Regions from separate parts of the Nonomuraea sp. NPDC052116 genome, predicted to be linked through region 3. Evidence: riboswitches for the same ligand, from Rfam matches in the RefSeq annotation. Region 3 holds a riboswitch; each other region holds the start of a gene.
What was found. Region 3 has a riboswitch for cyclic di-AMP ahead of AB0L65_RS21760 (hypothetical protein). Riboswitches for the same ligand answer to the same signal wherever they lie in the genome.
Positions count from the first base shown of each region.

Region 1: linked by a shared signal. The riboswitch ahead of AB0L65_RS28875 (C40 family peptidase) and the one ahead of AB0L65_RS21760 (hypothetical protein) in region 3 are both predicted to bind cyclic di-AMP.
Region 2: linked by a shared signal. The riboswitch ahead of AB0L65_RS51250 (C40 family peptidase) and the one ahead of AB0L65_RS21760 (hypothetical protein) in region 3 are both predicted to bind cyclic di-AMP.
Region 4: linked by a shared signal. The riboswitch ahead of AB0L65_RS42090 (GH25 family lysozyme) and the one ahead of AB0L65_RS21760 (hypothetical protein) in region 3 are both predicted to bind cyclic di-AMP.

Region 1 is NZ_JBFAWA010000016.1:65,168-70,609, forward strand. Features, by position in the region: gene AB0L65_RS28865 (NYN domain-containing protein) at 1-1,302, shown strand, start outside; gene AB0L65_RS28870 (NlpC/P60 family protein) at 1,434-2,408, shown strand; cyclic di-AMP (ydaO/yuaA leader) riboswitch at 2,803-2,967, shown strand; gene AB0L65_RS28875 (C40 family peptidase) at 3,041-3,556, shown strand; gene AB0L65_RS28880 (hypothetical protein) at 3,970-4,788, shown strand; gene AB0L65_RS28885 (M48 family metallopeptidase) at 5,103-5,442, shown strand, end outside.
Region 2 is NZ_JBFAWA010000041.1:31,489-36,930, forward strand. Features, by position in the region: gene AB0L65_RS51240 (sugar ABC transporter substrate-binding protein) at 1-767, opposite strand, end outside; gene AB0L65_RS51245 (ROK family transcriptional regulator) at 869-2,035, shown strand; gene AB0L65_RS51250 (C40 family peptidase) at 2,068-2,598, opposite strand; cyclic di-AMP (ydaO/yuaA leader) riboswitch at 2,647-2,790, opposite strand; gene AB0L65_RS51255 (3-isopropylmalate dehydrogenase) at 2,892-3,938, shown strand; gene AB0L65_RS51260 (branched-chain amino acid aminotransferase) at 4,154-5,251, shown strand; gene AB0L65_RS51265 (O-methyltransferase) at 5,290-5,442, opposite strand, start outside.
Region 3 is NZ_JBFAWA010000010.1:237,800-243,241, reverse strand. Features, by position in the region: gene AB0L65_RS21775 (PadR family transcriptional regulator) at 1-298, opposite strand, end outside; gene AB0L65_RS21770 (MDR family MFS transporter) at 367-1,803, shown strand; gene AB0L65_RS21765 (DUF5302 domain-containing protein) at 1,852-2,052, shown strand; cyclic di-AMP (ydaO/yuaA leader) riboswitch at 2,219-2,354, shown strand; partial or broken gene AB0L65_RS21760 (hypothetical protein) at 2,654-3,019, shown strand; gene AB0L65_RS21755 (alpha/beta fold hydrolase) at 3,271-4,116, shown strand; gene AB0L65_RS21750 (aminotransferase class III-fold pyridoxal phosphate-dependent enzyme) at 4,113-5,327, opposite strand; gene AB0L65_RS21745 (carbohydrate kinase family protein) at 5,324-5,442, opposite strand, start outside.
Region 4 is NZ_JBFAWA010000028.1:100,204-105,645, forward strand. Features, by position in the region: gene AB0L65_RS42075 (patatin-like phospholipase family protein) at 1-420, shown strand, start outside; gene AB0L65_RS42080 (MarR family transcriptional regulator) at 583-1,083, shown strand; gene AB0L65_RS42085 (DUF4142 domain-containing protein) at 1,131-1,832, opposite strand; gene AB0L65_RS42090 (GH25 family lysozyme) at 2,096-2,863, opposite strand; cyclic di-AMP (ydaO/yuaA leader) riboswitch at 2,875-3,019, opposite strand; gene AB0L65_RS42095 (MBL fold metallo-hydrolase) at 3,478-4,869, opposite strand; gene AB0L65_RS42100 (metal-sensitive transcriptional regulator) at 4,952-5,221, opposite strand.

The DNA.
Region 1 (5,442 bases), on a different contig from region 3:
CTGTCTCGCCCGCTTCCCGAGCAGGTGCGGCTCAATGTCGTCGATCTGGCGTCCCAGGTCCTCGGGACGATGCCCGCTGCCTCCATACCGCCGCCCCTTCGCGGGATAGCCAAGTTCGACCCCCGAAAACGCGCCAAACTCGGCAGCGCGCCCATCGCGGCGCAGCTCGAGAACGACAAGAAGTTCCGCGAGCTGGTGGCCGAATCGGTGGAGGCCGGCTGGCCCGAATTGGTGGCATCCCTGGCCGAGGGAAATGTCCCGCCGGCCGCCGACCCCGTGCTCGTGGCCGCGGCCGCCTACCTCACCCGTCCGCCCGGCTGGGCGGAGATGATCGAGGTCGCCCGTACGGACCTGGTGCAGTCGGCCGTGGCGGCCGAGGGGTCGGAGCGCGAGGAGGCCGTCACCCGGCTCCGCGAGCAGCTCGCCGCGCAGAAGACCGCCGCCAAGGAGGAGGCCGATCGGCTGCGCGAGCAGATCAGGGCGGCCCGGGCGGAAAATTCTGATTTGAGGCGCAAGCTCCACGACGCCCGCGAGCGGGCCAAGGGCGCGGTGCAGCGGGCCGACGAGATGGAGCACGCGGCGGAGGACGCCAGGTCGGCCGCCACGGCCGCGGGCACCGCGGGCGAGTCCGAGCTGCGGCGGCTGCGCGAGCGGCTGGCCGACGTGGAGAAGCAGCTGGAGGCCTCGCGCCGGGCCGCCCGCGAGGGCAGGAGCATCGAGGACGCCCGCATCCGGGTGCTGCTCGACGCGCTGCAGGACGCCTCGGCCGGGCTGCGCAGGGAGCTCGCCCTGCCCACGATGATCAGTCGGCCCGCCGACTCGGTCGCCGCGGTCACCGGCGAGCGGCCCGGCGTCCGGGGGGTGCCCGCGCGGGCGCTGGCCGACGACGATCCGCAGCTCCTCGACCAGCTCCTGGCCCTGCCGCAGGTCCACCTGATCATCGACGGCTACAACGTGACCAAGACCGGCTACGGCACGCTCACCCTCGCCGACCAGCGCACCCGGCTCATGACCGGGCTCGGCGGGCTGGTGGCGCAGACCAGGGTCGAGGTCACCGTCGTGTTCGACGGGGCCGAGCTGAACTCCCCGGTGCAGGTCGTGGCGCCGCGCGGGGTGCGGGTGCTGTTCAGCCAGCCGGGGGAGATCGCCGACGATCTGATCCGCCAGCTCGTACGCGCCGAGCCGCCCGGCCGGGCCATGGCCGTGGTGTCGTCGGACCGCGAGGTGGCCGAGTCCGTCAGGCGGATGGGAGCCAGACCCGTTCCGTCTGGCTTGCTGCTGCGCAGGCTGGGCCGGGCCTAGATTACCTGCACCCCTTACGGGCGGATTTGCCGCGCTGTGCCAGGGATATTACGAATTGGGTGGATAGCGTGTGACCTCACCCGCCACTTCTGTACTATTCGCCCCAGATATCATCCCTGGGAGGCGACACAGTGAGGTTTGGCAGGGTGCCGGTGGCCGCGGGTCTCGCGTTCGGGCTGGTCCTGTCCCCCATGGGAGCCGCCGTCGCCGATCCCCGGCCGACCCTCGGACAGGCCAAGGCCAAGCTCGACAAGCTCAACGACAAGGCCGACAAGGTCGTCGACCGCTTCAACACGGCCACCGAGCGGTACAAGGCCGCCAAGGGCGCCTACACCAAGCTGAACGACCGCTACAAGACCAAGCTGGCGACGGTCGCGGACCTGCGCGCCCAGGTGATCGGCATGGCCGTCGACAGCTACAAGCTCGGCACCGACGTGACCTCCCTGCCCGGCCTGGTGAGTGCGGACCGCCCCGACGACTTCCTGATGAGCCTGGCGCTGGCCGGGCAGCTCTCGCGGGAGCGGGCGGAGAAGCTGGCCGCGTTCGACCGGGAGAACCGCGGGCTGAAGGTCGAACGCGACAAGGCGGAGGAGGCTTTGGAGGCGGCCGACCGGGAACGGGACGGGGTCGAGAAGGAGCGTTCGGAGATCATGAAGCTGATCTCCGAGCAGAAGAAGCTCCTGAAGAAGCTGGGCGCCTACAACCCCGGCAACCCGAACAGCGTCGGCATCCAGTACACGGGCCCGGCCTCGGGCAACGCCGCCGCCGTCCTGCGCTTCGCCTTCGCCCAGGTGGGCAAGCCGTACGTGTTCGGCGGGACGGGCCCGGGCGGCTGGGACTGCTCCGGCCTGACCCAGGCGTCGTGGCGCGCCGCGGGCGTGTCGCTGCCGCGCACGACCTGGCAGCAGTGGGCCTGGGGCGCGAGCCGCAAGGTCTCACTGAGCGCCCTCCAGCCGGGGGACCTCATCTTCAGCTCGAGCCTGGGTCACGTCAGTATCTACGCCGGCGACGGGAAAATCGTTCACGCGCCGCAGACGGGCGACGTGGTCAAGGTCGTCAAACTCTCGTCGTACGGCGGCCGCCTCGTGGGCGCCATCCGCCCGTAGCTACGACGCCGAATCGTTGATCGCATCAACCGAACGAGGTTCGGTTGATGAGTGATGGGAACGATCCAGCACGCCTGACGAGCCACAACAAGTGTGACAAACACGACATTTGGGGCCTGACAAACGGGCGCGAAATCAAATGTGAGCAGCGTCACATTTCGATAACGGAACCTGGTGTTCCAGCAGGGATTTCCCTCCTTACTGACTCCACTATCTGATCTTTACAGGCGGTGTCCCGCTTTGCCGATCCTTGACCCTTCGGCGTAGCTTCTGGCGACGTCGCGGTGAACAAGCCATGTCCCCCGCGAACCCGCACCGGTCTCTCCCGGTGTGAGACAGATAAAGATCCGCTGGTCAACCGCCCAAATGTCCCCATATCAACACGTTGGTCGGGACGGTTGGCCTGCCGAATCCGTGCAGCCAGGAGGCACGGAGCCGGGGACCCAGCGATCCCAGTTCCCCAGGGATCAGGGGGTGAATCGGCGCGCACATCGCGCCGTAGGGCGACTTCCAGGCCCGAATCCGTCAGCTAACCCGGTAGGCATTCGTGGAAGAGTCAAGGAGAAATCCTGTCTACCTCCCTGCATAACCCCCGTCTGTCCCGCATTGCCCTGAGTGGCGTAGCGCTCACGATGACCGTGACGGCCGGAGGTGCGATCCTCCATGCCCCAACGGCTCAGGCTGCCACGACCGATTCGGCTTCGACGACCAAGGCGGCCGCAACCGCCGGAACCTCGAAGACGACCTCGGCCGCGGCGCTGAGGGCGGCCAAGGTCGCCCGTCAGAAGGCGAAGGCCCGCAAGGCGGTCTCCGTGGCCAAGAACCAGGTCGGTGACCCGTACCGGTACGGAGGCACAGGCCCCGGTTCGTTCGACTGCTCCGGCCTCGTCCAGTACGCCTGGAAGAAGGCCGGGGTGAAGCTCCCACGCGTGGCGGCCAGCCAGTTCGCCCGCAGCAAGAACAAGGTCTCGTGGCGGAACCTCCGGCCCGGCGACCTGATGTTCTTCAGGGGGCTCGGCCACGTGGGCATGTACGTCGGCAAGGGCAAGATGGTCCACTCGCCTCGGACAGGCGAACGGGTACGCATCGACAAGCTGAGTGGATGGCGGCGGGCGTCGTTCGTCGGCGCTGTCCGTCCCGGCATGTGAAGAAGCCCCGCCCGGCTCCTCCGGGCGGGGCTCTCCCATTGTTGCTTTCATTTTTTACGGCGGAGCACGGGCGGCGCCACCCGCCGCACCTGGCTGAGGGCCTCCAGGGAGACGCCCGCTGACCCGCACAACGCACCCACCGCAACGGCACCCCCTCAAAACAGCCACCCCACCCCACCCACCCACCCCACCCGCCTCACGGCTTCCCGCGCCACGGCTCACGGCCCCACGACCCTCGGTCCAATGACCCTCGGCTCGCGGGCCAGGCTCCCCGTTCGATGGCGCGCGGTGTGCGGTCCTCTGGCGCGCAGCCACCGCATGCGGTGCGGGTGGGCGGTTCTCAAGGGCGCGCGGTTCTCAAGGGGGTGCGGAGTGGCCGGTCAAGGGCCGGCGGGCGGCTACGATCGGGCATCGTGTCAGGGCAGGTGAATCGGCGGGCCGCGATCGTCTCCGTCCTGCTTCTCGCCGTCACCCCCGCCAGCGCCCCCACCCCCGATTCCCCCATCCTTCCCGCCGAAGTCCGCGGCCTGTGGGGTGACGGCGAGGTCGTGGTCCGTGGGGCGCGGTCCGTGGTCGTCGGCCGGCACATCACCCCCGCCGAGCTCGGCGACATCGCGCGGAGGGCTGATCGGGCGGGGCAGCGGGTGTCGGCGGTGCTCGGAAGGTCAGTACGACCGCTCGTAGTCGTTCCCTCGTCCGCCGCCGAGGCGGCCGGGCTGGCCGGGGTGGGGCGGGTCGACGGGCTGGCGGCGGTGGCCGATCGCGGGCGCGTGATCATCGTTCCCGAGTTCTTCGCCAGGCTGAACTCCACCGGCAAGGACGTCGTACTCGCCCACGAGCTCACCCACGTCGTCGCCGGCACCGACCGCCTGCCCCCATGGCTCTATGAGGGGTTCGCCGACTACGTCGGCTATCGCGACTCCGGACTCCCCGTGAGGACCGCGGCCGCCGAGCTCGCCGCCGAGGTGCGGGCCGGGAGGCTGCCGAGGGAATTGCCCGGACCTGCGGCTTTCGCGGCTGACGGGCGGGACCCCGTCCGGCTCGCCCGGGCGTACCAGGAGGCTTGGCTGGCGTGTCGCTTCCTGGCTGACCGGTTCGGTGAGGGGACGCTGGTGAGGCTCTACCGTGACGCCCGCGCGGGCGGCGTAGACCGAGCACTCGCCGCGCTCGGCCTCTCCGCGGCCACGCTGACGGCACGGTGGCGCGACTACGTGCGAGACCGGCTCGCGTGAGGGGGAGGCAGATGAGCGAACGGCGGAACGTGGACGACGCGTCGCAAGAGGCGTCGAAGGAGGGTGAGGAGGCCGGAGGCGCCACGGCTCTGAGTGGCGAGGCGCGCGGTCACGGTGAGAGCGCGTCAATGAAGAGGGAGAGCGCCGGCCCGATGCCGGGAGGTGGCCCGTCCGTGAAGGGGGAGGGCGTCGGCCCGACGTCCGGGGGTGGCGCGTCCGTGAAAGGGGAGAGCGCGGGCTCGGTGGCCGGTGGCGGGGTGTTCGTGAAGGGGGAGAGCGGGGGCGGAAGACGGGGGCAGAGTGAGGGTGTGTCCGTGAACGGGGGAGGGCCGCCGGAGTCCGACGGCGAGCGCCGGCTGAGGCGGCAGGCGGCGGTGGCGGCCGTGCTGCTCGGCCTGGTGATCGCGGCCGTGGCCGCCTTCAGCACCCCCTGGCACCTCCTGACCTCCGGACCGCCCGACCCGGCCCGCGACTTCACCGCCGCGCAGATCGCCAGGTCCGAGGCGTTCGACGCGGCCAGCACCCTGCCCGCCTACCTCTCGCTGGCCCTCACGCTGATCATCGCCGGGCTGCTCGTCGCCACGCCGTTCGGCGTGAAGCTGGTGGCGTGGCTCAAAGGCCCCTGGTGGCTCCGCGTGGTGCTGGGCGTCGTGG
Region 2 (5,442 bases), on a different contig from region 3:
TTGTAGCCCGCGCGCTTCATGGCCGCGATCGCGCCGCCCGCCATGCCGTCGTTCGCGGACAGCACGCCCGTGATGGTGTCCTTGCCCAGCGCGGTGATGGCCTGCTCCATCTCCTGCTGCGCCTTGTCGGGGCTCCAGTCCGGCGTGTCGAACTCCCTGCCGACCTTCACCTTCCCGTCCAGCACGCTCTTGGCGCCCTTCTTGTAGTCGGCCGAGCTGGGGTCGGTGGGGGAGCCGTGGATCATCACGATCTGGCCCTTCGCCGCCGTGCCCCTGGCGGTCATGGCGTCGAGCAGGGCCTGGCCCTGCATCTCGCCCACCCGTACGTTGTTGAACGAGACGTAGTACGCGTAGTCGATGCCCGAGATCAGCCGGTCGTAGGCGATGACCGGGACCTTCTTCTGCTTGGCCTGGTTCACCAGGGGAGCCACGGCGTTGGCGTCCACGGCGTCGAGCACGAGCACGTCGGCCTGCTGGGTGAGCGCGGCCTCCACCTGTTGCTGCTGCTTGGGGGCGTCCTGCTCGGCGTTGCTGTAGAGGATCTTGCAGTCGGGGCAGAGCGACTTGACCTTCGCCTCGAACAGCGGGCGGTCGAACGCCTCGTACCGGGTGGTCTTGGACTCGGGCAGGAACAGCGCGATCGTCTTGCCGCCCTTGCCCTGGCCCTGCGTGGTCGTGGTGGTGGCGCCGGTGCCGTTGCCGGTGTTTCCACAGGCGGCGGCCAGGAGGACCGCCGCGACAGGGATTGATCGCCATGCTCGGTGCATCGCACTTCGTCCTTCCGGATGTGCCGCCCCTGTGCTTGGTAAGAAAGGTAATTTACTATCAGGCACGTTGGCTAGGCTCTGTTTCCTCAAGGGAGGGTGAGATGCGGGGCGACCTGGGTAATCCGCGGCTGCTGCGAGTGCTGAACGAGCGCCGCCTGCTCGACCATCTTCAGGAGCACGGCCCCGCCTCGCGCACCGACCTCGCCAAGATCACCGGCCTGTCGAAGCCCACGGTGTCCGCGGCCCTGGCCGGGCTGGAGGTGGACGGGCTCGTTCACCTCGTCGGCGAGGTCTCCGGCCGCCCGGGGCCGGTCACGTCCCTGTACGACGTCAACGCCGCCGCCACCCACGTCGCCGGCGTCGACATCGGGCGTGACTGGATCAGGGTCGCCGTCGCCGACCTGCGCGGGAAATTCGCCGGCCGGAGGGACGGGCGCAACACCGCCCTCACCTCCGCCGAACTGGCCGTCCTGGTCGGACAGCTGTGCCGGGCCGCCGCCCGCGAGGCCGTCGTCGACTGGCCCGACATCGCCTGCGCCGTCGTCGGCACGCCCGGCGTGTACGACCCGGAGCTGGGCCGCCTGGAGTTCGCCCCCAACCTGCCCGGCTCCGACCTGGCCGAGCGCCTGCGCGCCGAGATGGAGGTCGACCTCGTCATCGAGAACGACATCAACCTGGCCGCCGTCGGCGAGCACACGCACGGGGCGGGGCGCGGCAAGTCCAACTTCGCGCTGGTGTCCGTCGGCACCGGCGTCGGGATGGGCATCGTGATCAACGGTGAGCTGTACGTGGGCGCCCGGGGAGCGGCGGGGGAGGTCTCGTACGTGCCCGCGACCGAGGACCCGGCGCCGCCGGCGGGCGACGCCCTGGCCCACGGCGCCACGGAGGCGGTCGCCGCCGCGCCCGGAGTGGTCCGCGCGGCCCGCGCCGCCGGCCTGGGCCTGGAGACGGCCAAGAAGGTCTTCGCCGCGGCGGCCTCCGGCGACGGCGTGGCCCGCTCGGTGGTGGAGGCCGAGGGGCGCCGCATCGGCGGCCTGCTGGTGGCGGTGGCCGCCGTGCTGGATCCGGAGGTGATCGTGCTCAGCGGCGGCGTGGGCCGCAACCTGGACCTCCTGGGGGAGGCCATCGAGGCCCGCATCGCCGAGCTCGGCCCGCTGCGGCCGTCGGTGGTGGCCAGCACGCTGGGGGACAGCGGCGTCCTGCTGGGCGCGGTGGCCCACGCCAGGACCCGTGCCTGGGACCTCATCTTCGACGCCCGCCTCCCCTGACCGTCGCGTGGGGAGGCGGACGCCGCAGCCTCCTACAGGGTGGCCGTGAGGGTGGTGGGCGTTTCGTCGCGCTGCTTCTGGAGCTCGGACCAGAGCCGTACGCCCTTGCGGTCGGGGCGGACGCCACCCACGAAGGAGTCTCTGCGCCAGGAGGTCAGGCGCTCTTCCTTGACCACGTCACCCGTGTGCGGCGAGTGGACCATGTAGCCGGGCCGGGAGATCATCCCGACATGCCCGAGGCCGTGGAAGAAGACCAGATCGCCGGGTTTGAGGTCCTGCCAGGCGATCTTCTTGGTGAACGCGCCGTACTGTTCGGCGGCGGTGCGGGGGAGTTCGATTCCGGCGTGCTCGTACGCCCTGAGCATGAGTCCGGAGCAGTCGTAGCCGCTCGGGCTGGCACCGCCCCACACGTACGGGGTGCCGCGCTTGCTCATGGCGAACTTGATGGCGATCTTCCAGGCGGGCTTCGGAGCCTGTTTCTCCTGGATTTCCTTGATCTGGCCGCCGGTCAGGGTGGTGAGGTCGTCGATCTTGGTCGAGGCATGGGCGGGGGGAGCCAGCATGAGCCCGGCGGCGCCCGCCGCCAGGACGATGGCGATTCGAGACAGGGGTCTGTCCTTCCATACGGCCGGCCGGGTTAGCTGACGGGCTCGGGCCTGGAAGTAGCCCTACGGCATGGGGATGCCGACTCGCCCCAGGGGGAATGTGGGTCCCCGACTCCACGCAACGGCGCGCGGATTAGGCTGGTCCGTGACTTTAACGAAACGGTCAAAGAACCGCAATACCGGACAAAGGGGGCGTCCGAAAGATGAGATGAAGTGTTCGTCAGCCGAGACGACGCGGTAAGGTACCGCCCATGGAGTCGCGTAACATCCGTCTGGCCGTCATCCCCGGCGATGGGATCGGCACCGAGGTCGTGGCCGAAGGGCTCAAGGTCCTGGAGGCAGTGGGCACGAAGATCGAGCCCACTCACTACGACCTGGGAGCCGCACGCTATCACCGTACCGGCGAGACGCTGCCCGACGCCGTGCTCGAAGAGCTGCGCGGCTACGACGCGATCCTGCTCGGCGCCGTGGGCGACCCCAGCGTGCCGCCGGGCATCCTTGAGCGCGATCTGCTGCTGCGGCTCCGCTTCGAGTTCGACCACTACGTCAACCTGCGCCCGGTCAAGCTGTTCCCCGGCGTGGAGACCCCGCTGGCCGACACGCCGCCGGAGAACATCGACATGATCGTCGTCCGCGAGGGCACCGAGGGCCTCTACGCGGGCACCGGTGGCGCCATGCGGCGCGGCACCCCGCACGAGATCGCCACCCAGGAGTCGCTCAACACCGCCTACGGTGTCGAGCGCGTGGTGCGCTACGCGTTCGAGAAGGCCGTCACGCGGCCGCGCAAGAAGCTGACGCTCGTCCACAAGACCAACGTCCTCACCTTCGCCGGTGACCTGTGGCAGCGCACGGTCAACCGCCTGGCGGCGGAATACCCCGACGTCACGACCGACTACTGCCACATCGACGCGGCCTCGATGTTCTTCGTGAGCCAGCCGGAGCGGTTCGACGTGGTCGTCACCGACAACCTGTTCGGCGACATCATCACCGACCTGGGTGCCGCCATCGCGGGCGGCATCGGCCTGGCCGCCAGCGGCAACATCAACCCCGAGCGGTCCGCGCCGAGCATGTTCGAGCCGGTGCACGGCAGTGCCCCGGACATCGCCGGCCAGGGCAAGGCCGACCCCACCGCGACCATCCTGTCCGTCGCCATGCTCCTCGACCACCTCGGCCTGCACGCCGAGGCGGCCAAGGTCGAGCAGGCGGTCGCCGATGACATCCTCGAGCGGCTGGCCGGCTGGGCGGGTCGCACCACCCACGAGATCGGTGACGACATCACCGCGCGAGTATCCGGCTAGGACCGCCTAGCCCCAACGCGCCTGGTGGTCCGACGAGGGCCGCCAGGCGCTTTTTTGCGTCCAAAAGGGCTGATCGCCGCATTGGCCGCTTGCCATCCCATATAGCGAGACAATAGGAAGTACCGGGACTGCCTTCCGGGCAGCGCCCGCTCACCAGCACCGATCCGCAGATTTCTGTAGATTTGGGCAGATTCGCAGAGAGAAGGACCGACGTCATGACCATCGCTCAGAAGCTCAGCTTCGACGTGCAGCTATCCGACCACGCTCGCACCGCGGCCGAGCGGGAGCAGGTACTGGCGAACCCCGGCTTCGGGCAGACCTTCACGGATCACATGGTCTCGATCGACTACACCGAGGGGCAGGGCTGGCACGACGCCAAGCTCCTTCCCTACGGCCCGCTCTCGCTCGACCCGGCGACCTCGGTCTTCCACTACGCGCAGGAGCTGTTCGAGGGGCTCAAGGCCTACCGCCAGGCCAACGGCTCGATCGTCGCGTTCCGCCCGTACGCGAACGCCGCCCGCTTCAACCGCTCCGCGCTCCGGATGGCCATGCCGGAGCTGCCGGAGGAGGCTTTCGTGGAGTCGCTCGAACTCCTCGTCCAGACCGACAAGGAATGGGTGCCCACGACCGAGGGTCACAGCCTCTACCTGCGGCCCTTCATGATCGCCACCCAGGCGGGGCTCGGCGTCAACTACCCGTCGAAGTCGTACAAGTACATGGTCATCGCCTCCCCGGCGGCCTCGTACTTCACGGGTGGGCTCAAGCCCGTCTCCGTCTGGCTGTCCACCGAGTACACGCGGGCCGCCCCCGGCGGCACGGGCTTCGCGAAGTGCGGCGGCAACTACGCGGCCGCGTTCGTCGCGCAGCGGCAGGCCGTGGAGAACGGCTGCGACCAGGTGGTGTGGCTGGACGCCCACGAGCACAAGTACGTCGAGGAGATGGGCGGGATGAACCTGTTCTTCGTCCTCGGCGGCAAGCTCGTCACCCCCGCGTTGACCGGCACCCTGCTGCCCGGCATCACCAGGGACTCCATCCTGGAGCTGGCCGGCGACCTGGGCCTGGAGACCGAGGAGCGCCTCATCTCGATCGACGAGTGGCAGGCCGGATGCGAGTCCGGGGAGCTCACCGAGGTGTTCGCGTGCGGCACGGCGGCCGTGGTCACGCCGGTGGGCACCGTGAAGGGCGCCGACCGCTCCTGGAGCGTCGCCGACGGCAACCCCGGCCCCGTGACGATGCGGGTGCGTGAGGAGCTGGTGGGCATCCAGTACGGCGCCCGCCCCGACGCCCACAACTGGATCCACAAGATCGTCTAGTGGGGACGGCCGGGTCCGCGAGGGCCCGGCCGCGGCGCCTAGTTCTTCCTGATCAGGGTCATCCCGTCCGCGACCGGCAGCAAGAGGACCGTCACCCGCGGATCCTCCATCACCAGGTCGTTGAACTGCCGGATGTCCACGGTGGTCTGCTCCTCGTGCGCCGGGTCCGCCACGTGGCCCCGGCGCAGCGT
Region 3 (5,442 bases):
GGAACGCCTGCAGCGCGGTCTCGTTGCGTACGACGAAGACGGGCTCGTGCTCCACCAGCCACGTGTGCAGCTCCCGCGCCCCCTCGGGGGTGATCGTGTAGATCTTGCGCCCCCTCGCGCCCTCCGACGAGGCCGCCACCAGGCCGTCGGCCGCCATCTTCACCAGTTCGGGATAGATCTGCGTGTGCCCGGCCTGCCACACGTGGTTGAGCGAGTGCTCGAACTTCTTGGCCAGGTCATACCCGCTCGCCGGGCCGACGGCCTCGAGCAGCCCGAGAAGCGCGATCCGAAGGGACATGCGCGCCAGCATATCGAAGACTTGACATGTCAAGACTTACATATCAGTCTTCACATGTGAATGATGGCATGAAGCCTCAAGGGCTCCTCTTGCTCGCGGTGCTCGGCGGGATGTTCCTGGCGATGCTCGACCAGACGATCGTCGGCACCGCGTTACCGCGGATCACGGCCGAGTTGGGCGGCACGACGCTCTACGTCTGGGTGGTGACGGCGTACCTGCTCACCTCGACGGTGACCGTGCCGCTCTACGGCCGGCTCTCCGACCAGCACGGCAGGAAGGCGCTGCTGCTGATCGGGATGGTGGTGTTCGTGGCCGGGTCCGCTCTGTGCGGGGCGGCGCAGGACATGCCGCAGCTCATCGCGTTCCGCGCGCTGCAGGGGCTCGGCGCGGGCGCGCTGCTGCCGCTGTCGATGGCGTTGGTGATGGAGATGTTCCCTCCGGGTACGAACGGCGCCCGCGTGCAGGGTGCGCTCGGCGGCGTGATGGGCCTGACGTACCTGGCCGGGCCGTTCCTGGGCGGGTTGTTCACCGACCACGCGACCTGGCGGTGGGCCTTCTACGTGAACGTGCCGATCGGCCTCGTGCTGATCGCGATCGTCGCGCGCCGCCTGCCGAACCGGCCGGGCGTGGGCGGCGGCGGGCGCCCCGACTACGCGGGCATCGCGGTCTCCACCGTGGCCATCAGCGCGCTGCTGCTGGGCCTGACGGAGAAGGGCCTGGACGGCAACACCTGGACCGACGCCGCCGTGGCCGGGCCGATCGTGCTCGCGGCCGCGTTGCTGGCGGTGTTCGTGCTGGTCGAGAGGCGGGCGGCCAGCCCGATCATGCCCATGCACCTGTTCGGCAACCGCACCTACACGCTCGTGAACGTCACGTCTTTCTTCACGGCCTTCTGCATGTACGCCGGCGTGGTGTTCCTGCCGCGTTACTTTCAGCAGTCCCTCGGCGTCAGCGCCACCGAGTCCGGGCTGAGGATCTACCCGATGACGCTGGCCATGGTCCTGGGCAGCGTCGTCATGGGCGCGCTCATGTCCAGGACCAGGGTCTACAAGCCGTGGCTGGTCGCCTCCCCGTTCCTGCTCGTCGCGGGCACCCTGCTCTGCCTGAACCTGACCGCGCACACCGACGGGCTGCTGCTGGCCGGCTGGATGCTGCTGATCGGGCTGGGCATGGGCCCGATGCTGTCCGGCCTGACCGTGGCCTCCCAGCAGTCCGTCGAGCCGCAGTACATCGGCGTCGCCTCCGCGAACCTGACCTTCTTCCGCCAGATCGGCGGCTCCGTGGCGCTGGCCGTCGGCGGCACCCTCTACACCTCGACGGTCACGGCGGACGCGCCCGTGCACGGACTGGCCGCCGCGCACGCCTCCGCCGCGGCGGCGGTCATCCCGTCGCTGGGAGTGGCGGGGGCGCTGCTCGCCCTGGTGGCGCTGGTGGCGATGCCGGCCAGGCGGCTGGAGGTGCCCGCCACGCCGCAGAGCAGGGTTGAGGCCAGTTTCGCGTCATAAGCGGGGCCATGCGAAGCTGTGATAGTCCCCAACACCATGGAGGTCCTCATGGCGGAAACACCGGAGCCGGAAGTCAGCGAGACTCCCGAGGACGAGATGAAGCGCAAGTTCCGCGAGGCGCTGGAGCGCAAGCGTAACCAGCACGCGGACTCGGGCGCGGGTGGCAAGGGCGGCGACCCATCGAAGATCCACGGGGCGCACGGTCCGGCTGCGAGTAAAAGATCGTTCAGGCGCAAGAGCGGCGGCTGAGGCCGGGAATTTCAAGGGGGTACGGCAATGCCGTGCCCCCTTTCTCTATGCCGGAGGCAGGTAGATCTTTACACCGATTCATGACGAACTGTTTGTGTTTGTCCGGAATACGTGGTTAGAGTGATGCCCACTTACCAGCCGGTGGCGTGGACCACACAAGGGAACCAGCCGACTGGCGCCTAATCCCGATCACTCGGGAGCCGGGGACCCACCTCCCTGGGGTGAATCCGACCTTGTGTCGGTAGGGCAACTCCACCGCCCGAACCCGTCAGCTAACCCGGTAGGCGAGATGGAGAGGACATATGCAGAACTTGAATGATCACGTAGAACACCCATACAGCGTGATGACGGCCGCCCTCTGAGCGGTCCCTTCTCCAGGCTCGTTTCGCGCTCCGCGTAGCTTTCCCCCGTCAGGTGCTTTCCCCTGCTACGCCCTTTTTCAAGCGAGCGCAATCTCCCTGCCCCCTCGCGAAGGACTGTACTTTTCATGTCTGCACGTTCTGGTTTGCGTACCCTCGCTCTGCTCACCGCCTCCACCGTCGGCGCGCTCACCATCGCCGGCACCGCGGCCCACGCCGACTCCAACACGGACGAGAAGGTCCTGCTCAAGGGCTCGACCACCGCTTCGTACTTCTGGGACGACTCCTCCGGCCGCGCCGGGGACACCGGTCTGCCCGCCAGCGGCAAGCCCATGCAGAAAGGTCTGGCCGCCAGCCCGAGCTGGCCGCTCATGACCGAGGGATACGTGATTCACGACGGCAAGAAGCTGCCCTTCTTCGTCGGCGACCGCGGCCCGGGCGTGCCCTCCAACAACGGCGTCATGCTCGACCTGGACGGCAAGACGTTCGCGGAGCTGACCGGCGGCTCGTTCAACATGGAGACGCTCGGCGTCGACGGCGTCGGCGGCCAGGGGCACATCAAGGTCGACTACGTCATCACCAAGTGGGGCAACGGTCCCGGCAAGAAGAACTACCCGGTCCCGTTCTCGACCGGCGCCTGGTCCGAGCGTGACAACAACCCGGCCGAGCCCCCGGCGGCCGGTGCGGCCGTGCCGCCGCCTGCGCGCGAGGCCGGAGAGTGGAGCGCCAGCACGGGCGCCGTCGTGGCCAGCGCCGTGGCCGCGGTGGGCGGCAGCGTGGTGCTCGCCAGCGACCGCGTCCGCAATCTTCTCAAGGGCTGAACTTTACGGACCTGGACCAGAATGTCATTCTGGTCCTCGTGACCACCCGCGTAGCCGCGAACGGCATCGAAATCGCCTACGAGAGCTTCGGCTCGCACGAGGGGCGCCCCCTGCTCCTCATCATGGGGCTCGGCGCGCAGCTCATCCACTGGGATGAAGGGCTCTGCGCGCTGCTGGCGGACCAGGGACACCACGTCGTACGGTTCGACAACCGCGACGCCGGTCTCTCCACACACTTCTACGACCAGGGCGTTCCCGCGATGGGGGCGCCTTCGCCGTATCTGCTGGACGACCTGGCCGACGACTCGGCGGGACTCATGGACGCGCTGGGCTGGCCGGCCGCCCACGTGGTCGGGGCGTCGATGGGCGGCATGATCGCCCAGGCGCTGGCCATCCGCCACCCGGACCGGGTGCTGACCCTGACCTCGATCATGTCCACTCCCGGCCCCTCGGCGGCCCCGCCCACCGAGGCCGCGCTCGCCACCCTCATGGCCGCGCCCCCCGCCGACCGCGATGCGGTCCAGGCCCAGGCGGTGCGGACCTGGTCGGTCATCGGCTCGCCCGGATACGAGCTGGACCGCGAGCGGATCACCCTGCTGGCCGGACTCGCGTTCGACCGCTGTTTCGACCCCGGCGGGACGGCCCGGCAGCTCGCCGCCATCATGGCCTCGGGCGACCGCACGGCGGGGCTCGCCGGGGTGCGGGTGCCCACGCTGGTGCTGCACGGGGAGGCGGACCAGCTCGTTCCGGTCGCGGGCGGCCAGGCCACGGCCGCGGCCGTCCCCGGCGCCCGGCTGGTGACCTACCCGGGCATGGGCCACGACCTGCCGCGCCCGCTCTGGCCGTCCGTCGTGGCCGAGATCAGCAAGCTCACCGCCGACTAGCCGAAGTGGGCACGGGTCTCCGCGAACGCCTGGTCCGTGCCCTCCAGCGCCCTGGCCACGTCGGCCTCCGTGTGCGCGGCCGACATGAACCAGTTGTGCCACGGGTGCAGGTAGACCCCGTGCCGCAGGCAGGCGTCGCTCCACCACATCGCGACGGAGAGGTCGGCGTCCCCGTCGAAGCTGAGCCACGGGATCGTGACGGGCCCCGTCTGGTTCACCACGAACCCGTGGGACTTGGCCTGCGCGTAAAGCCCCTCGCGGAGCTGCGTGCCCGCGCGTTCCATGGCGCCGATGCCGTCCGTGTCGCGCAGCGTCTCGATGGTCGCCTTGGCCGCCGCCATGGCGACCGCCGAGAACCAGAACGACCCCGTCGAGTACAGCGTCTGCGCCGGTCCGCGCAGCGCGTCCGTGCCGGTGACGGCGGCGATCGGGTAGCCGTTCGCCATGGCCTTCGACCAGGCGGTCAGGTCGGGCCGCACCCCGTACGGCTCCCAGGACCCCCGCAGGTCGACCCGGAACCCGGCCCGCACGTCGTCGATCACCAGCGCGGCCCCGAGCCGGTCGGCCAGGGCGCGGGCGCCCCGCGCGAAGGCGGGCTCCACCAGCTCCTGGTCCTCGAAGGAGTCGTGCTTGAACGGCGTCACGATGATCGCCGCCACGTCGCCCTCCACGGTCGCCGCCGCGGTCTCCAAGGACTCGAGTGAGTTGTACGTGAACTCCACCAGGTCGGCCCGCTCGTTGGGCGTCGTGCCCGCCAGGGAGGGCGTGCACCAGGGGTCCGCCCCGTGGTAGGCGCCGTGCGCCATCAGCACCTTGGTCCGGCCGGTGGCGGCGCGGGCGACCATGAGCGCCTGCGTGGTGGCGTCGGTGCCGTTCTTGGAGAACATCGCCCAGTCGGCGCTGGGCACGGTGTCCACCAGCAGCTCGGCCAGCTCCACCATGATCGGGCCGGGGCCGTTGAGGCAGTCGCCGAGCGCGGCCTGCCGGGCGGCGGCCTCCTCCACACGTGGGTGGCGGTGGCCGAGCACGACCGGGCCCCAGCTGCACATGAAGTCGATGTACTCGCGACCGTCCACGTCCCACTGGCGGCAGCCCTCGCCGCGTTCGAAGAACTGCGGGAAGCCGGGGGCGAAGAGGGCGGCGTTGAGGTGGCCGTACATGCCGCCGGGGACGACCTTCAGTGCGCGCTGACGGAGTTCTGCGTCGGTCATCCGAGAGTCCTTAGAGTCGAGTCGAGATCGATGAGGCCGGCGTCCGAGCCGAGCCCGGTGGCGACGCGGGCGGCGGCGGCCGTGCCCCAGCGGGCCGCGGTCAGCACGTCCTGCC
Region 4 (5,442 bases), on a different contig from region 3:
ACCGCCCTGGCGCAGGGCGCCAGCCACGTCCTCGTGCTGCGGTCCCGTCCCGCGCCTTCGGCCGCGGCCGGAGCACCGGCCGCGCGACCGTCCTACGGATCGCGCCTGATCGCCGCGACCGTCCTGCGGAGCTACCCCGAGGCACTGCACCGGAGTTTCTACGCGCGCGACCACCGCTTGCTGCACGACGACACGCTGCTCGCCCGGTACGACCGGCCCGAGCCCCGGACGACCCCTCCACCCGCCGACGGCCAGGCCGCGCCCGATCCGGCGGTGCTGTCCGTGCGCCCCGCGCCTGACTCCCCGCGCATCGGCCGCCTCACCCGCGACGGCAAGCCCCTCAAAGCCGCGCTCGAAGCCGGGCGCGCAGCCGTCAACCTGCTGCTGCAACCGCTCGGCCGGCCGGCCGCCGCACCATAGACGCGACTCCGCCACGCGGCCGGGTGTCGCCACTTGGCGATGCTCCACGCGGGGCCAGGTGCCGGTCCGGCCAGACGCGCCGTCCGCGCCCGGCGGCGGGGCGTTGCGGAGGTGGCGGGATCTCGTGCCCGTGATCCGCCCCGCGCATGTACAACAGTGCCTATGAAGGATGACGATGACCTCCAGGCGCGGGGAGAGGATCTTTCGGCTGTCGTCACGGCGGTGCTGACCGGGTCGCGGCTGTTGGTGGCGGTCGCGGTGAGGTCATTGGGAGCGGTCGGGGACAGGGTCACGTTGCCGCAGTTCAGGATGCTGGTGGTGCTGGCCGGCCATGGTGAGACCAAGCTGGTCACGATGGCGGAGCTGCTGGGCGTCAACTCCTCCACGGCGATGCGGATGGCCGATCGGCTGGTGGCCGCCGGGTTGATCGTACGGGAGGTCAATCCGCACAACCGGCGCGAGAGCCTGATGCGGCTGACGGACGAGGGACGCCGCATCGTGGACGAGGTGACCGCGCGCCGCAGGGAGGAGATCGGCGCGATCGTGGCGCGGATGTCGGCCAGGCAGCGCCGGGCGCTCATCTCGGCGATGAACGCCTTCAACGAGGCGGGCGGCGAGCCACCCCTGGACGTGCCGAACCCGCTGGGCTGGTCCGCCGTCTGAATCGCTTACGCGGCGGCCGGAAGCCGTGCGGGCTCCCTCCTCGGCCGTCAGATGGACGGGGTGGGGAAGCTCTCGGGTGTCGTCAGGCCGGTGCTCTCCAGGAGGCGCTGGTGGTTGAGCACCGCGGCGTTGGCCTGTTCGGAGAAGCGCCGGACCAGGGTGTTCTGCGTGGTGCCGCGTACCGTGCCGATCAGGCTGAAGATCTGTCCGTGCGCCAGGCGCAGCCATTTGACGTACGTCTTGTCATAGGCGGATCCGGACCTGCCGGAAATATCTGTCATCCAGTCCTGCTGCTGAGGCGTGGGCTTCACCGGCAGTTTGACCTTCAGCTTGGCGGCCACATCGCGCACCTGCCCGTCGAGCATGTCGTGCTGAGCCGCGATCTCCTTGCTGACCTGGCGGACGCGGGCGCTGTTGGCGCGCTGTATCGCGTCCTGGGCCATGGGCATCTCCCACAGGCTGGCGAGCCGGACCTTCTTGATGAGCTCCTGGTCGGCCTCCGACAGCGGTCCCCACTTGGTCTGCCGGGTGCGGGTCTCCGGCTCGTCCTCCACCGGTTGGACGGTGGGTGCGTCGGTCGGTCCGGTCTCGATGTCGGTCGGCTCGGTGCCGAGGCCGGCGGTCGGCTCGGTGCTGAGGCCGGCGGTGTCAGAGACGGGCGTCGGCGTGTAGCCGGCGCAGGCGGTCAGAGTGCAGAGGGCGGCAATGCCGCAACTGATGAGAGCGCGACGGCTGTCGAGGAGTCGCATACGCCGTCATCCCCTTCCGGTCCCTTGGACGCGGCCTTCGTGAGTGGCGCCGGTCACTGAGGGATACGCGGGAGGGTGCGGGAGTGTTCATGGCATTGTGCAAGATTTGCATTGCGCAAGACTGCCGGGGTCCGCTGAGCCGTTGCCCGAGGCGGCCTTCACCGGTGCCATCCGTGGACGGCGTCCACCGCGTGCTCCTCCGGGCCGAGAGGAGCACGCGGGGCGGCGTCCACCCGATCGCGGTGCGGACCCGCCGTGTGGGCTCAGGCCGTGGGGCGGCCCAGGCCGCGCAACTGGTCGGCGGTCAGCGCGGAGACGTTCTGGTCGACAGGGGACTCGGAGTACTGGTGGATGGCCCAGGACTTCCAGTCGGCGGGCGGGGAGATGGCCCCCTTGGCCTTGCTGTAGTGGGCGACCCACAGCGGGTACTCGGACAGGCCCTTGCCGTACTTGTTGGCGAAGTTCCAGCCGCTGTAGAACATTGGGGTGATCCCCGTCTTGTCCTTCACGTACGACAGCCACGTCTTGGCCCAGGCGTTGACTTCGGCGACGGATCTGCCGTTCGCGGTCTCCAGGTCAAGGACCAGCAGGTCGCCGGCCTTGGCGGGCTGCGAGTTCACCACGGACAGGAAGTGCTCGGCCTCCGCGATGGGATTGTTGCGGGGATGGCCATAGTGGTACGCCCCGCGCACGATGCCCTTCTTGCCCAGCTCGCGCCAGTGCCTGGCGAATGAGGCGTCGCGGAAGGACGTGCCTTCCGTGGCTTTGATGATGCCGAACTTGGCCGGGCTGGCATTCCAGTCGTACAGGGGCTCGTAATTGGAGATGTCCAGGCCGTAGATGAGGGGTCCGGCTGCCTGACGAGTCGCCGGCACCGGGTTCTGCGCGGTGGGCGATGCGAAGGCGAAGGTGGCGATGGCGGCGGTTCCGGCGAGGATCGCGACGGCGACGGTGAAGCTGAGGTACTTGGTGAGGAGATCGCGGTGATTCTTGAGGATGTAGGCGATTGTGGCAAGCCGGGGCTTGGACATGAGGCATTGACTCCTTGCTTCCATACCGCCTACCGGGTTAGCTGACGGGTTCGGGCCTGGAAGTGCCCTACATGGCGCAGCCTGGGCTGGCGTCTGATTCACCCCAAGAACGTGGGTCCCCGGTTCCGCGAGGCGCGGATTCGGCGGCCGGACGCTGTCCCCGAAGGGCTTCTTCGGGCAGCGCGCGGTCCGGTCAACGAAGCGGCAACGATGTGGCGAAAGGGCTCCACATGTGTGCCGCAACTAGGCAAAAGATAGACATATACCCATAGATGGCGCAAGTAGCGCAAATCGGATTCGCGGGTGTGGGCGACTGGGCGGCGCTGAAATGCCGTGCCTGTAGGGATTCTGGCACTTGGCAAAAAATCGGGGGCGTCGCTTCCGGGCCTTTATGATCTCGGCACAGGTGGGGCAGGCCATTCATGCGTTGCCATTGTGACAAAACACCGTTCTACCGGTAATCGTGACTCCAGCCCCGTCCTTTGACGTCCGCGGCGCCGTCGGGCACGCGGGAGCCGGGCGGACTCCAACTCTCCGGGGGTCCGCACGTCGATCGGCCCCGGCGGGTCACCGGATCCCGGCAGGTGTCCCGGCGTCGCCGGTGCCGAGGGTGGTCAAGCGGGCTCCTCATCGGGGGTGGTGATGGGCAGGCCGGCGTCGGCGGCCCGGGGGTAGGCGTCGTCGATGTGGACCACCTGGCGGCCGCTGCGGGCCAGCAGGCTCGCGGCCGCCGCGGCCCGGTAGCCGGTGCCGCAGTGCACCCACACCGTTCCCTCCGGCACCTCGGCCAGGCGCTCCGGCAGCTCGGGCAGCGGGATGTGCACGGCGCCGGCCACGTGGCCGGCCCGCCATTCGTTGCCCATGCGCACATCCAGGACGGTCAGGCCGCCGACCGGTTCCCCCGCGCGAGCGGCGGCCAGGTCGGCGAAGGTCGCGGTGGCCAGCTCGGCGATCAGGCCCGGGTCGTGTCCGGCCCACTGTTCGACGGAGCCGGTCGAGGCGGCGGCCGGGCGGTCTATGCCGATGCGGGCCAGCTCGCGCTGGGCGGCGGCGACCTGTTCGGCCGACTCGCCGAGCAGCGTGAGGGGTGCGCCCCACGGGGCCAGCCAGCCCAGCCAGGTCGCCATCGGCCCGTCCAGGCCGAAGCTGAGTGTGCCGGCCAGATGCCGGTCCGCGAACGCCTTGCGTGAGCGCAGGTCCACCACCCATTCGCCCGCCCGCAGGCGAGCCAGCAGCTCCGCGCTGTCGGCCCGCCGCGCCGGGGTCAGGTCGATCGGCTCCGCTCCGGCGGCGTTGCGCGCGCCCATATGGGCGTAATAGGCGGGGTAGGCGTCCAGGCCTTCCAGGATGTGGGTGACGAAGTCGTCGGCCTCCATCCGCAGCACCGGGTTGACGTCCTTCTCCCGGCCGATGGTCGAGGCGGACGCGCCGGACTGCGTGACCGCGCAGAAGCTGCCGAACCCGTGCGTCGGCCAGAGCCGCGCCCCGTCGGGCAGCAGGCCGGACAGCCGCCGCGCGGAGGCGTGCTGGTGGCGGGCCAGGGTGCGGGCGTGCTCGGCGCCCAGCAGGTCGGTACGCCCGGTGCCGCCGAACAACAGCGACCCTCCGGTGAACACCCCCTCCGGCCCGCCCGGCCCGGCCACCACGTAGGACAGGTGGTGGAAGGTGTGCCCCGGCGTGCCCACCACGTCCAGCCACATCCGCTCGGAGACGGCGACCCGATCTCCGTCATGCACCGGCACACGGTCGAAGCCGACCTCCTCGGCCCCGCCCACCAGGTACGCCGCCCCGCTCACCCGGGCCAGCGCCAGGCCGCCGGAGACGTAGTCGTTGTGCAGATGGGTCTCCACCACGTGGGTGATCCGCACCCCCAGGCGGCCGGCCAGCGAGAGGACGCGGTCGATGTCGCGCTGCGGATCGACCACCACCGCGACCTGCCCGTCATGGGCGAGATAGCTGCGGTCCCCCAGGGAAGAGGTCTCGATCACCTCGACCTGGATCGTCATCTCCTTGTCTCCTTTCGATCGTCAAATACCCCGGGGGGTATCAAGAGAACATACGGGTGCCCCAGGGCACCCGATCACACGGTCACGAAAGAGCGAGGAACAGCTTCTCCAACCGCTCCACGCTGATCGGCGGCTCCTCACCCTGCTCGCGCGCCACCTGGCACTGCTGCAACCCGGTCGAAATGATCTTGAATCCGGCCCGGTCCAACGCCTTCGACACCGCCGCCAGCTGCGTCAGCACCTTCTCGCAGTCATCGGCGTTCTCGATCATCGCGATCACCCCGCCGAGCTGGCCGTGGGCCCGCTTCAGCCGCGTCAGCGCGTCCCTCAGGACGGTCGCGTCCATCTCCATCCGCACCACCTCCGCGCCCAATATACCCCCGGGGGTAACTCGGCAAGGGCCGCGGCGGTAGTCAGCGGCGCTGAGAGCCCTGGTCCACCTTGATCAGGGTTCCGGCCGGGGGCGGTGACGTGCTGGAGCCGCGCGTATTTCCGACGGGAGCAAGGGAACGAGAACGTGATCTCGGGACCTGACGTGCTCCTACGGGCGGCGGCGAGGAGGTCCGGCGAACG